2 regions of the Thermococcus atlanticus genome follow, and region 2 is predicted to be linked to the other one. Evidence: riboswitches for the same ligand, from Rfam matches in the RefSeq annotation. Region 2 holds a riboswitch; the other holds the start of a gene.
What was found. Region 2 has a riboswitch for fluoride ahead of ACYQ27_RS06010 (respiratory chain complex I subunit 1 family protein). Riboswitches for the same ligand answer to the same signal wherever they lie in the genome.
Positions count from the first base shown of each region.

Region 1: another riboswitch for fluoride. It lies ahead of ACYQ27_RS07825 (prenyltransferase/squalene oxidase repeat-containing protein); the one in region 2 lies ahead of ACYQ27_RS06010 (respiratory chain complex I subunit 1 family protein).

Region 1 is NZ_BAAHXX010000001.1:1,468,466-1,475,494, reverse strand. Features, by position in the region: gene ACYQ27_RS07850 (DUF4139 domain-containing protein) at 1-193, opposite strand, end outside; gene ACYQ27_RS07845 (acetate--CoA ligase family protein) at 327-1,025, shown strand; gene pyk (pyruvate kinase) at 1,092-2,531, opposite strand; gene ACYQ27_RS07835 (radical SAM protein) at 2,645-3,688, opposite strand; gene ACYQ27_RS07830 (zinc metalloprotease) at 3,714-4,352, opposite strand; fluoride riboswitch at 4,499-4,573, shown strand; gene ACYQ27_RS07825 (prenyltransferase/squalene oxidase repeat-containing protein) at 4,593-5,447, shown strand; gene ACYQ27_RS07820 (DUF6062 family protein) at 5,468-6,169, shown strand; gene ACYQ27_RS07815 (hypothetical protein) at 6,153-6,479, shown strand; gene ACYQ27_RS07810 (hypothetical protein) at 6,457-6,873, shown strand; gene ACYQ27_RS07805 (hypothetical protein) at 6,866-7,029, shown strand, end outside.
Region 2 is NZ_BAAHXX010000001.1:1,132,419-1,139,447, reverse strand. Features, by position in the region: gene ACYQ27_RS06030 (MogA/MoaB family molybdenum cofactor biosynthesis protein) at 1-238, opposite strand, end outside; gene ACYQ27_RS06025 (class I SAM-dependent methyltransferase) at 425-1,168, shown strand; gene ACYQ27_RS06020 (valine--tRNA ligase) at 1,364-4,036, shown strand; gene ACYQ27_RS06015 (ferritin-like domain-containing protein) at 4,100-4,675, shown strand; fluoride riboswitch at 4,774-4,835, shown strand; gene ACYQ27_RS06010 (respiratory chain complex I subunit 1 family protein) at 4,856-5,815, shown strand; gene ACYQ27_RS06005 (hypothetical protein) at 5,815-6,438, shown strand; gene ACYQ27_RS06000 (proton-conducting transporter transmembrane domain-containing protein) at 6,443-7,029, shown strand, end outside.

The sequences.
Region 1 (7,029 bases), 340 kb from region 2:
CTGCAATCTCATCAATGGGAACTTCGTTTATCCCCTTCTTCAGCTCAAGCGTGAGGTTCTTCTCAATCACTCCTATATTTGCGGAGTCATAAAGGACAACCGTTTCACCCTTTGTGGCTGCCTGATCTCCCTGGAAGAGCAGCAGGGCCAAAACCAGAATGATAATTCCAAAACCACCTATAATCTTCTTCATAGCCTTCACCCACATTTATCTCTTCCTCATCCTATTTATAATGAGCGACAGCTTCAATTCGAGTTGAAGGGAAATCCTTTTAACTCTGCAGATGTAGTTGGGATTGCATCCCAATAACTGAGAGGTGATAGGTATGGAAAGAATTGAAAAGGCCAGGGCAATCATCGAAAAGGCGAAGGCCGAGAACAGGCCGCTCGTCGAGCCGGAGGCGAAGGAGATACTCAAGCTCTACGGCGTTCCGGTTCCGGACTTTAAAGTTGCTGCCAACGAGGAGGAGGCCGTTGAATACGCAAAGGAAATCGGCTATCCTGTTGTCATGAAGATCGTCTCCCCGCAGATCATCCACAAGAGCGACGCCGGCGGTGTCAAGGTCAACATCAAGAGCGATGATGAGGCCAGGCAGGCCTTCAGGAAGATCATGGAGAACGCAAAGAACTACAAGCCCGATGCAGACCTCTGGGGCGTCATCGTCTACAAGATGCTCCCGCTCGGCAAAGAGGTTATAGTCGGTATGATCCGCGACCCGCAGTTCGGTCCGGCGATAATGTTCGGTCTCGGTGGCATATTCGTCGAGATACTCAAGGATGTCAGCTTCAGGGTTGCCCCGATAACAAAAGAGGAAGCCCTCGACATGATCAGGGAGATAAAGGCATACCCGATTCTGGCGGGAGCACGTGGCGAGAAGCCCGTTGACATAGAGGCCCTCGCTGACCTCATCGTCAAGGTCGGTGAACTGGCCCTTGAGCTTCCCGAGATCAAGGAGCTCGACATCAACCCGATCTTCGCCTACGAGGACTCTGCTGTGGCTGTTGATGCCAGAATGCTTCTCTGAGGCTCTGCCTCTTTCTTCTTCTCCAGTCCGGGCGGTGGAGCAAAAAGAAACAAAGAAAAACAGAATTCACCCGACCGTGAAAATTCTTATCGTGTTTGTCCCGGCGGTCTTTCCTATGGGTGTTCCCTTTGTCAGGAGAACCGTGTCGTTCTCTGAAACCAGTCCAAGCCCTTTGATAACGCTGATTATTTCCTCCTCGCTTGTTTCATTGACGAGGAATGGATAGACACCGTAGGAGAACATCAGGCTGTTCGCAACCTTCTCATCTGTGGCGAAGGCGAGAATCCACTGTTTCGGCTTGAATCGTGAAATCAGCCTTGCCGTCTGCCCTGTTCTGGTGGGGGTGAGGATGTATTTTACGCTTATTGAGTTCAGTGCCTCTATAATGCTCCTCGTTATCGCATCCTTAATTGTGCCCTTTCTGGGTATTTTCTCCTTCCACTCCACTGCTTTCCAGTTCGCTATGCGCGGCGACCACAGTGAATCCCTGTAGGCCTCTGTTGTCCTTGCAATCTTGGCCATCATTCTGACCGTTTCAACAGGGTGCTTTCCCACAGCAGTTTCCTCCGAGAGCATCACGGCATCGGTTCCGTCGAGTATGGCGTTGGCAACATCCGTTACCTCGGCCCTCGTTGGAAGGGTCTCCTCGGTCATGCTCTCAAGCATCTGCGTAGCGGTTATAACGGGCTTTCCTGCAAGGTTTGCCTTGTGTATGAGCTTTTTCTGCAGAATGGGGAGCTTTTCGATGGGCATCTCGACACCGAGATCACCGCGTGCTATCATTATTCCGTCGCTTGCACACAGTATATCGTCAAAATTCCTGACAGCATCGGGGCGCTCTATTTTTGAAATTATGAAGATTCTTTCCTTTTTTTCCTCCACATACCGTCTGACCTTCAGCACATCGTATGCCGAGCCAACGAATGAAATTCCAACAGCATCTATGCCGTGTTCAAGAGCGAATTCGAGGATTTCCAGATCATGGTCTGTTATGGCATCGAGGGCCATTCTCGCTTTGGGGATGTTTATGCCCTTGTGGGAAAATAGCGTTCCTCCCACCAGAACCTTGCACAGAACGTCCTCCCCCCTCACCTCCTCAACCCGGAGGGCTATGAATCCGTCGCTGAGATATATAACATCCCCTTTTGACACCATCCTTGGGAAGTCCTTGAACTCCACGGGAATCTCCGCTTCGTTTCCGGTTATGTCCCTGGTGGTCAGGGTTACTGTCTGCCACCTGTGCAGGGTTACGGCCCCATTCTGTATCGTTCCGACCCTTATCTTCACCCCCGGCAGATCACCGAGGATGGCAACCCTCCTGTTTATCTTTTCTGAAACCGCCCTGACCCTTCTTATAGTCCTTTCATGCTGTTCAAAGTTTCCGTGGGCAAAATTGATGCGGGCCACGCTCATTCCTGCTTTAATCAATGCTTCAAGTGTCTTTTTGTCCATGGAAGCAGGGCCGATGGTTGCTATAATCTTTGTCTTGTTGCTCGGTAATCTCATCAAACCACCTTAGGATAAAGTTGGAGCTTCCGCCTAATAACATTAACTCAGTTCCCACCCTGAGAGTGAGACTTTCGGAAGCCGGATGACAGCTCGGGGAGGGGTGGATGAGTTTAGCCTACCAGAGCATTTTTAAGGCCGAATTCCCTGACCAGCCTGACGGCCTCCTCCATTTCCTCGTGGGTGAGCCTCCGGGCAATTTCGGGATAGCCTCCTGCTCTGTATTCGGGGCGGTACTGGAACATCACATTAACCCTCACATCCCTGCCGAGATTCTCCGAAATCCACCTGAGGATTGGTTCTGTGCAGCATTTGAGATGGCCGGGCATTACCAGATGCCGGATCAGGAACTCAGCCCGGTAATGCTCCCTCGCGAGCAGAAAGTTCCTCGTAACGGTCTCCCAGTAGCGGGGGGCTTTTGAGTACTTCAGGGCATCCCTGTTGTTTCCCCATTTGAAGTCCGCCAAGTATACATCGACCACACCGTCCAATAGCTTCATAGCCTCCTCGCTCATATACATGTTGGAGTTCCAGATAACAGGGATTGGGACCCTGAGATATCCGAGAACCTCGAGGATAAAGGGAATGTTGGGTGTGGGCTCTCCTCCAACAAAATTAACGTTTTTTGCACCCTGCATGTGTGCCACGGCTATTTCCATGGATATCTCTCCTGGGGCATAAACACCGCCGGTGCTCTGCTGGCTTATGTCCCAGTTCTGGCAGAAGACACAGCGGAAGTTGCAGCCTGAAAAGAAAATCGTGTATGATGGTATCAGCTCGGGCTCCTCACCGAGATGCAGGAATGCGCTCGCAATTCTGCTTCTATCAACCCTGCAGTAGCCCTTCCGCTTCCTTCTGTTTATTCCGCACTTCATTTCACACAGAATGCATCTCTCCAGAAGCCTGCGGGCTATGAGGACCTTTAAATCGAGGAGACTCTGCCCGGGCTTTTCTGAAATCTCATTGTCGTGGAGCTTTTCAATGCCCTCCTCATGAGCCTGCCAGAGCTCTTCGAGGGGAGAATCTCTGCTGAAGGACACCTCCACCCTCTGGGCATGATAAAAATTCGGCTGCTCATCCCCCTTTAATACCGCAAAATAATGGGGTAACGCATTCTTCGCCCGCTCAATCTCACCGATTTCCACATGCCTGAACATATCATATATGCCTCAACTTCAGAGCTTAAAACTTTAGCCCGGGGTCATATTCGGCATTTCTCTTGAGCTCAAGGAAGCAGCGATCACAGTATGTCGGGGGTCTGAGGTCCCATTCCCCGATGGTTCCGGGAGGGTTCATCACGCACTCTCCGCTGCAGTGCTCCAGCCCGAATGAATGTCCTATCTCATGAAGAACGCCCTTAAAGAGGCGCATTTTGAAGTTTTCAAGGTCTTCTGAGTAGAAGGGCTCGGTTGACAGTATCATAATCCTGAGATTTGTTATGGTTTCATGGTATCCAAGGAACTTTTCATAGAAATCGAAGTAGGGATTCCTTGAAATCAGCGGGAATGTCGTGAGCGCAAGGATTTTGTTCATTATAATCCCGGTATCATCGCCCTCCCGCTGTTCTATCAGTTCCTTAATGTCCTGAAGAAGCCGGGAATACAGGGTTTCTATTAGGGCTTCCAGAGGATATGCCCTTAGAGTGCCGTTTGAAGTCTTTATGCTGACAAGATACCCGGGAGCTAGCTTCAGCGGGCCGATATAAACAAGCCTGACATCTATGTTGTTCTCGGTGAAATATCTGTTAACCTCGTCAAAAACGTCAAACAGCATCTGTTTGTCTATGAAGTTCCCCACGTACGTTGCCTCTATGAACTGCATTTAACCCCTCACACTAAGTGGGCAAAAACGGAGTTATTAATTTTTTGTTCTATTCATGGGTGCCGCCGGGCACGGGCAGATACATATTTTAAGCCCAATCTCCGTTAGGCCATTGAACCATAAAGGTTTTTAAGTGGCTTTTGTAGTGGTTATAGGGCGATGGCGTCCGCCCAGGCTTCGAGCCTGAACTGCCCGCAGGGGCTAATGACGCCTGTTCTACAACCTTCGGGAGGCGGTAGAATGGGCTCGAAGCTCTATGAGATTGGAAAATATGTTAATGCTAATGCCGTTATTCGATATATTGGAGAGAGACGGCACGAGGATGGGGGATACTGCTTTGTCACACTCTTAGATGAGACGAACATCAATGACACATACTACGCCGTGAAAATCTATGACCTGCTGGAGCTGGAGGTTCCGGAGAAGGAAAAGACCGCTCAGTTCCTCTTCAGTGCTGCCAGAAGACAGACCGCGGTTGTAGCGGTGGCAATGGCGGTTGAAGGGATGGTTCTGCTTGGAGCGAGGGATCTGGCTGAGGAGAAGCTTGATCTGATATTCTCAAAGTACAATCCCCTTGAGGGCAAATTTGCTGTGGGACTCGGTGGAAGCGAGGAGTTCGGAACATCAACACCGCTGGAAGCCACCTACTGGGTTTTAAGGGCTCTAAAGGCTCTGAACTACAGGATTGACCCTGAGATGAAGGAGAGAATCCGGGAGTTTATACTGAGGTTCCGGAAGGGAGAGGGATTTGGAGTTAAACAGGCAACGACGACAATGACGTATCAGGCCATTTACAGCCTGAATGCGCTGGGATATGAAGTTCCCAGAACGCGGCACTTTGATTCCTGCGAGGTTTACGGCGGCTTTACGGAGGTTCCCTATTCGCTACCCCCCTATCTTGAGCCCACATTCTATGCCCTCAGAGGTCTCAGGCTCCTCAGAAGCAGGCCGAGATACATTAAGGGGCATATCTCATTCCTAAAATCCCTTCAGAATCCAAACGGAGGCTTCAGGAGAAGCCTTGAAATGGGCATATCAAACTTCCAGAACACATACAGGGCCCTTAGAGCGCTGGATGACCTCCTGACCTTTTAGTTCTATTTTTGGTGGTTGAGATGGATCTGATTGGAATCTACCTCAAGGAGGCCCTTGAAAATCCCGGCTGTCCGGTGTGTAACATCCTGCAGAAGTATGAGAAGAGCGAGATAACGACCATACTGTACGAGCATGTAAACAATCCCTCAGTCAGGGATCAGTTTAAAGAAAGCCTCGGGCTCTGCACGTACCATGCATGGAAGCTGAAGGAGATAGCATACTCGGATCCCCTTTTAGGGGCACTGGGTGTTGCGGTCATATATGACCACATGCTCTCGGTTTATATCGAGAGTCTGGAGCAGGGAAGAAGGGTTAAGGTTTCCAAGTGCTTTCTATGCAGGAGGGCCGAAGAGAAGGAGAGGAGCATAATCTCAGGCCTTTCCCGAAGAATCGAGGAGCTCCTCCCGGTGTATAAAAACTCCGGAGCGATACTGTGCAAAAAGCACTATGAGATGCTGAAGGAGGAACTGAGAAAGGAAAACCCCTCATATGTTGATGAGCTGACGGGGATCCAGATAGAGAAGCTCAGGATAATACGTGAGAGAGTCGAGAGGTTTATTGATAAATTCGACTACAGGTCGACTGAGGCGCCGACAAAAAAGGAGGCCGAGGCTGTTGTTCTTGCAATTGAGAGCCTGAAAGGTCTTCCGCTGCAGATAAACTTCGGGGAGACCCCTAAAAAACCCGGAATAAGGGGTGGCATCTTTGGAAGTAGAGCTTAGGGTGAGCAGGGAAGAGTTTCAGAGAATACGTCAGGAAAGGAGAGAGCTTGAAAAAAGGTTTTATGAGCTGGAGAAGCTTGAAAACACGCTGAGAGCACTCAGATTCCGCCATCTGCTTGAACATAGGGAGAGGCTGAGAAGAAAGCTGGAGGAGATGAAGCACCACTATGAGGAGCTGATTGAGTTTGAGAAAAAAGCGCAGCGGGACAAGGAGCTCCTTTTTGAGATAAGGCGCAAGCTGAGCCATGAAAACGCAGAATTCAGGCGTGAGCTTGGGGTGAGGATGAATGAAGATCGTGGTGAGACCTGAATCAGGATGGAGAAAGGTTACATTCGGTATTCCGGATGAAGTGTATGAGAAAATAGTGGGCCTCGGCGAAAAATACGGCTTCAGAGAGGACAGGGTTCTGAGGATAATCCTCCTGGGGGGCTTTATCGAGGATGAGGAAAACGCAGACTTTACGGAGCTTGAAAAGGAGATTGGCAGACTTGAACGGGAGCTTTATGATCTGGAGGGAAAGTGGTCGCCCCTGAAGTTCAGGACATACTACATTGCCATGGACAATCAGAACCTCGCCATACAGATTTCCGGGCTGATAGCCGAAAATAAACGGCTCCGGAAGATGCTTGGAAAGGGGGAGAGGGATTATTCCGAAATAGAGGAGCTGATACACTATTATATGGGGTTTGATAGCCGTGAGTGAGCTGGAAGAGATTGCCGAGCTTCTCAAACTGAGGGACGAGCTGAGGAAGGAGGTTGCCCTGATGGAAAGGAAATACAGGGAGGCTCTGAGAGACCAGGAGATTTTAAAGGAAATACTGGAAAACCTGAAGGAGGAAAACAGGAGGCTCAGGAGGGG
Region 2 (7,029 bases):
TAGTGACCACAACATCGGCACCCCTCTCAACGGATTCAATCACGGCCCTGATTATGGCCAGCCTCTCATCGGGAACAACCGTGTAGTAAACCCTCTCATTGCCGGCCCGCTCCATCTCCTCAACGAGGAATTTTCCGCTCCTGTCCTCCCTTTCTCCCCTGCTTGCGGTATCGCTGACGGTTATTACTGCGAATTTAAATTTTTTAGGGGCCTTTGCCCTGTGCTCCTCATGGGACATTTTACATCACCATTTAACAGTGAGCGAAGAGGTTAATAAATTTTAGGTGACTGAGAGGATGCATGATTTTCAGTCCTTGAATCCTAAATCGAAGAGGATAATGTTCCTGCTGATAACAAAGATTATTGCTAAGACCTCAGCCTGAAAATTTATAAGAATCCTCTTTCACACATTTACGGTGGTGTCATGCACGAGCTCTACACAGTCTTGGCGGAGTACTACGATGCCATCTACCGGCGAAGGGCTGAGCGAATTGGGGAGGAGATAGACTTCGTCGAGGAGCTCTTCCGGAAGGAGACCGAGCGAGAGGTAAGAAAAATCCTGGACCTCGCCTGCGGCACCGGAATCCCGACTCTTGAACTCGCAAGGAGGGGCTATCAAGTTATGGGCCTTGACCTCCATGATGAGATGCTGGCGGTAGCGAGGAAGAAGGCCGAGAAGGAAGGTCTGAACGTTAGGTTCATACAAGGGAACGCGCTTGAGATAGATTTCGAGGAAGAGTTTGACGCCGTAACGATGTTCTTCTCTTCGATTACCTACTTCGATGATTCTGCAATTCACGAATTATTTAATTCTGTAAAACGGGCTCTGAAACCGGACGGGGTCTTTATAACGGACTTCCCCTGCTGGTTTTACGGCGGAAGCTTTCCGGTAGTGTGGGACGAGATGAAGGGTGATGAGAGGCTTGTCATAACCGACTGGCGCGAGGTCGAGCCGGCCTTTCAAAAACTGCATTTCAAGAGGCTCGTGCAGATAATCAGGCCTGACGGAGGTGTTAGGACCTTCATGGTGGACGACGAGCTCAATATCTACACGCCGAGGGAGATTAGGCTTTTAGCTGAGAGGCACTTCAGGAAGGTAAAAATCTACGGAGCGGGGCACGAGCTGAGGCCCAACGACAGGAGGTACTGGCTGGTTGCCCTGAAGTGACCCCAAACTTTTTAAACCTCGAGCTCATTTCTATACCCTGGTGGTGCCTATCGTCCACCGTAACGCTGGTTTCAACATTTAGTCGTGCGTTCCGCGCTTCTCGGTTAGCCTTTACTCTGGCACCGCCATTGCCAAGATTTTTAAGCCACCCTTCTGAGGGTAACCCATCTTCAAAAAACCGAAAAGGTGATGTCCATGCTTCCTAAAAACTACGAGCCTGAGAAGATTGAACCAAAGTGGCAGAAGTTCTGGCTGGATGAGAAAATCTACAAGTACGAGCTAGATGAAAAGAGGCCGAGCTATGCGATAGACACTCCGCCCCCGTTCACGAGCGGAACGCTCCACCTCGGTCATGTTTTGAGCCACACCTGGATCGATATCATAGCGCGCTACAAGAGGATGACCGGCTACAACGTGCTCTTCCCCCAGGGCTTTGACAACCATGGATTGCCAACCGAGCTCAAGGTGGAGAAGGAGTTTGGAATCAGCAAGGATCAGCCGGAGAAGTTCCTCCAGAAGTGCGTCGAGTGGACCTGGCAGGCCATTGAGGCGATGAGAAACCAGTTCATTAGGATTGGCTATTCCGCCGACTGGGACCTTGAGTACCACACGATGGACGACTGGTACAAGGCTGCCGTGCAGAAGTCCCTCCTTGAGTTCTACGAGAAGGGCATGCTCTACCGCGACAAGCACCCGGTTTACTGGTGCCCGCGCTGCAGGACGAGCCTGGCCAAGGCCGAGGTCGGCTACGTCGAGGAGGACGGCTACCTCTACTACATCAAGCTCCCCTTAGCTGATGGAAGCGGCCACGTCCCCATAGCCACCACGAGGCCCGAGCTGATGCCGGCCTGTGTTGCAGTCTTCGTTCACCCGGAGGACGAGCGCTACAAGGACGTCGTTGGCAAGAAGGTAAAGCTCCCGATATTTGAGAGGGAAGTGCCGGTCATAGCCGATGAGGACGTTGATCCAAGCTTTGGAACCGGTGCGGTCTACAACTGTACCTACGGCGACGAGCAGGACGTCGTCTGGCAGAAGCGCTACAATCTGCCGGTTATCATAGCAATCAACGAGGACGGCACGATGAACGAAAACGCCGGGCCGTACAAGGGGCTGAAAACCGAGGAGGCGAGGAAGGTAATAGCCGAGGACCTCGAAAAGATGGGCCTGCTCTACGATAGGAAGAAGGTCCACCACCGCGTGCTGAGGCACACCGAGAGGAGCTCCTGTATGGCGCCCATCGAGCTGCTCCCCAAGACCCAGTGGTTCATCAGGGTGAAGGACTTCACGGACGAGATAGTGAAGGTCGCTAAGGAGATAAACTGGTATCCCGAGGACATGTTCCTCCGCCTGAAGGACTGGGCCGAGAGTATGGACTGGGACTGGGTGATAAGCAGGCAGCGCGTGTTTGGAACGACGCTCCCGTTCTGGGTCTGCAAGAACGGCCACGTGGTTCCGGCGAGGGAAGAAGACCTTCCGGTTGACCCGCGCTTTGAGGAACCACCGGTCGAGAAGTGCCCGGTCTGCGGTGCCGAGCTTGAGCCCGTCACGGACGTCCTCGACTGCTGGATAGACTCCAGTATAACCCCGCTCATCATAACCCGGTGGCACGAGGCCATCAAGGGCGACGAAAAAGCTAAACGCTGGTTCGAGCACAACTTCCCGACCGCTCTAAGGCCTCAGGGAACGGACATCATAAGGACGTGGGCCTTCTACACGATATTCAGAACCCACGTCCTCACCGGCGAGAAGCCCTGGGACGATGTCCTCATCAACGGAATGGTGGCCGGCCCGGACGGAAGGAAGATGAGCAAGAGCTACGGCAACGTCGTCGCCCCTGACGAGGTTATCCCGAAGTACGGCGCCGACGCCCTGAGACTCTGGACTGCCTTAGCGCCGCCCGGCGAAGACCACCCGTTCAAGTGGGAGACGGTAGATTACAACTACAGGTTTTTGCAGAAGGTCTGGAACATCTACCGCTTCGCCGAGCGTCATCTGGTAGATTTTGACCCGAGCAGCGCTCCGGAGGAGCTTGAACCCCTCGACCGCTGGATACTCAGCAGGCTCCACAGGCTGATAAAGTTCGCCACCGAGGAGATGGAGCGCTACCGCTTCAACCTGCTCACGCGCGAGCTGATGACCTTCGTCTGGCACGAGGTGGCCGACGATTACATCGAGATGATCAAGTACCGCCTCTACGGCGACGACGAGGAGAGCAAGCTGAAGGCGAAAGCGGCACTCTACGAGCTGCTCTACAGCATAATGCTCCTCCTCGCACCGTTAGCCCCGCACATAACCGAGGAGCTCTACCAGGAGATGTTCAAGAAGCACATAGGTGCCAAGAGCGTGCACCTCCTCGAGTGGCCGAAGTACGATGAAGGCAGGATAAGCGAGGAGGCCGAGAAGCTCGGAGAACTGGCCAGAGAGATAGTCAGCGCAATGAGGCGCTACAAGAACAGCCACGGCCTCGCTCTGAACGCCAAGCTCAAGCACGTGGCCATCTACGCCACCGACAGCTATGAGGCCCTGAAGGCCATCGAGAAGGACATCGCCGGAACCATGAACATCGAGAAGCTGGAGATAATCCAGGGCGAGCCGGAACTTGAGGAGCGCATCATTGAGATAAAGCCCAACTTCAGGACTGTTGGACCGAGATACGGCAAGCTCGTGCCGAAGATCACCGCCTACCTCAAGGAGAACGCGGAAGAGGTTGCTAAGTCACTCAAGGAGAGCGGAACAGTCGAGTTCGAGGTTGGTGGGGAAAAGGTCGAACTCAACAAGGACGACGTTGTCATCAGGAAGGCGGTGTTCAGCGAGGGCGAAGAGGTGGAGACGGCCGTAGTTGGGGATGCGGTGGTTGTGTTCTTCTGAATTTCTTTTTTATAACCGAAAATGTTTTATGAAACCCTGTTCAGATTATACAGGGGGAGAATTATGGGCAGGGCGCTGGATATGCTTATGGAGAAGCTGAGCGTGGAGGAGACGGTTAAGAAAACACTGGAGGAGATTTCCAGGAGGCCCCTGAGGGAAATCTTGGCATACATGGTGAAGGGTGAAAATGATGCCATCTCGCTTTATGCCTTTCTCCATGAAAAACTGCCGGAGGGATACCCGAAGGCGACCTTTGAACGGTTTATGATGGTTGAAGCCGAACACAGCAGAAAGGTTAAGCAGGTCTTCAGAAGTCTGTTCCCGGGAGAAGAAGTGCCGGAGGTTCCTTTTAAGAGCTGGGGAGAGATTCTGGTTGAGAAGGACTTCAGGCTCAGAAGCGTTGGGGATTACCTCGGAGTGCTGCGTGTGGCGATGGATGCCGAACAGCTCTCTGAGGCCGTATATACAATGCTCGCTGAGATGCTTGATGAAGCCGAACACAAACGCATTATGAGGGAGCTTGCGGGGGACGAGAGGGAGCACTACAAACTGCTGAAAGAGGAATATGAGCTTTACTTCGAGTTTGAGGCCAGAAAGGCTCTGGATGAGCTCATAAGGGAACTCAAGAAGGGCACATAGGTTCCGGATTGTCCCTGTTCATCCGCTCATTTCAATACATCAGACATCAAAAACGAACGCAAAACGTTTAAATACTTTTTATTCTATCCCGGCCGGGGGAATTTCCGGGCGATGGCGTCCGCCCCAAATGCCCTGAAGGGCTGATGACGCCTGTTCTCTCCACGTTTGGAGGTGACGCCTTTGAACCCGGAAGACAGGATAATTATAGGATTAGCCCAGGTTATAGTGGTGCTCATGCTCTCGCCCCTGATGGCGGGCATACTGAAGAAAATCGAAGCAAGGATAGAGTCGCGTAGAGGCATAAGCATCTTTCAGCCTTATTACGACCTCGCAAAGTTCTTCAGAAAGGAGACGCTGGTTCCAGAGGAAACGGGCCCCTTCTTCATCATGGCACCGTTCATAGCGTTCGCTGCCATGCTGACGCTCCCGCTCATGCTACCGATAGTCGGGAACTTCCCGAGCTGGCTTGCGCCAACCGTCGACTTCTTCGGCGGGACTTTCATATTCGGACTGGCAGCAATGGCCTCTGTGCTCGCAGCGGAAAGAACGGGAAGCTACTACACAGGAATCGGTGCAACACGCTCCGTGAGCTTCGGGGCATTTGCAGAGCCCGTCCTCATAATGGTCTTCTTTGGAGTTGCAATACTCACGGGAACCAACAATCCTTTCCTCATGAATCATAAAATCACAGCTGGCGGATGGTATCTCTCACCGACTCACATACTCATAACCGCCGCCTTCTTCATGCTCCTGCTCTTTGACACGGGGAAACTTCCCGTTGAGTCCCACGGAAGCAACGAACTCGGCATGCTTGATCAGGCAAAGAGCCTCGAATACACAGGTGTGCTCTACGCCCTCAGCACCTGGGCGGGCTACATGAAGTCCTTCATCCTCATGGCCGTCTTCCTCAATGTCTTTGCCTTTCCATGGGGACTTGCGGCAGCCGCTTCACCCGCTGCCATTGCCTACGGTACCGCAACGCTTTTCCTCAAGATGCTCGGCCTCATACTGGCATTCGTCATAGTTGAGGAGAGCCTCGCAAAGATAAGGCTCTTCCGCATCATTGACTACCTCTCGGCATCGTTCCTGCTTGCCATTATGAGCGTTATAAGCTTCCTCCTCGGTGGTGGTGCCCCGTGATGGCTGTTACTGCGGAGATTATAAACCTCCTCGGTGCAACGGTGCTGCTGACGGCGTTCCTGCTGCTCTTCCACTCCTACATGCACTCGGTAATCGAGACGATATCCTTCCAGTCCGTCCTAATCGGGCTCATCATAGGGATCGTCGGCTGGGAGAATGGGGTGCGGGAGCTGATAATCCTGGCAGGGATTACAGTGGCATTCAGGGCCATCATAATCCCCTGGCTTCTCGCGAGGGATATCCGCGACGAGTACATCTGGAGATACCGTGAGATAAAGACGACGCATCACGTGATGGTGCTTGGCCTCATCGTTGCTGTTGCAGCATACTTCCTCTACATGCCCGTATATGACGCCACGAAGAGCTGGAACGGTGTTATACCATTCGTTCTGCTCTTCCTCAGCCTCCTCATCATTGTTACCCGGAGGAACGCACTTGCACAGGTTGTTGGCTACGTTAGCGAGGAAAACGCCCTCCTTTACCTCGCGGTGATGCTCTCGCCGATACCCATGGTGCTTGAGTTCGGCATACTGCTCGACATGATAGCCTTCGTCCTGCTGGCGGTCGTGCTCGGCGCCGAGAAGCGCTACGGACCGCTTGAAGTGGAGGAGCTGGTGGGGTGATACCATGGAGCCGGTTGCATACATCCTCATCCTCCCCCTGACAGCGGCCATAATTTCCCTGGTCTCCGAGAGTCTTGCTGGCCTTTTCACCCCGGTACTCTCCCTCGCAACGGCGGTCGTGTCCGCGGATATGCTCATGAGGGGTTACACTGTCTCAAACGGCACCTTTCACGCCGACTGGTACTCCATCGTTACGGTCTCCATGATCTCGTGGCTTTATTTCTTCGCATCGCTCTCTTCGCTCCACTACGTGAAGCGTGTTGAGCGGCCATTCTTCAGGCTCAGCCTCTACTGGGCTCTGCTCTCCCTCTTCGCACTCTCCATGATATTCACAGCGGTGGTTTCGAACCTCGGCTGGATGTGGATAGGGCTTGAGGGCACAACAATCGTGAGCGCGCTGCTCATAATAACCGATGGAAAGAAGAGAAACGTCGAAGGTGCCTGGCGCTACATGATAATCGCCTCAGCGGGTCTGGGCATAGCCTTCCTCTCAGTGGTCGTGGCATACAGCTCCGCAGGGACGCTCGACATCACCCGGCTCATCCTCCCCGAGAAGACCGCAGTTCTGGTCTCGCTGCTCGGCCTCATAGG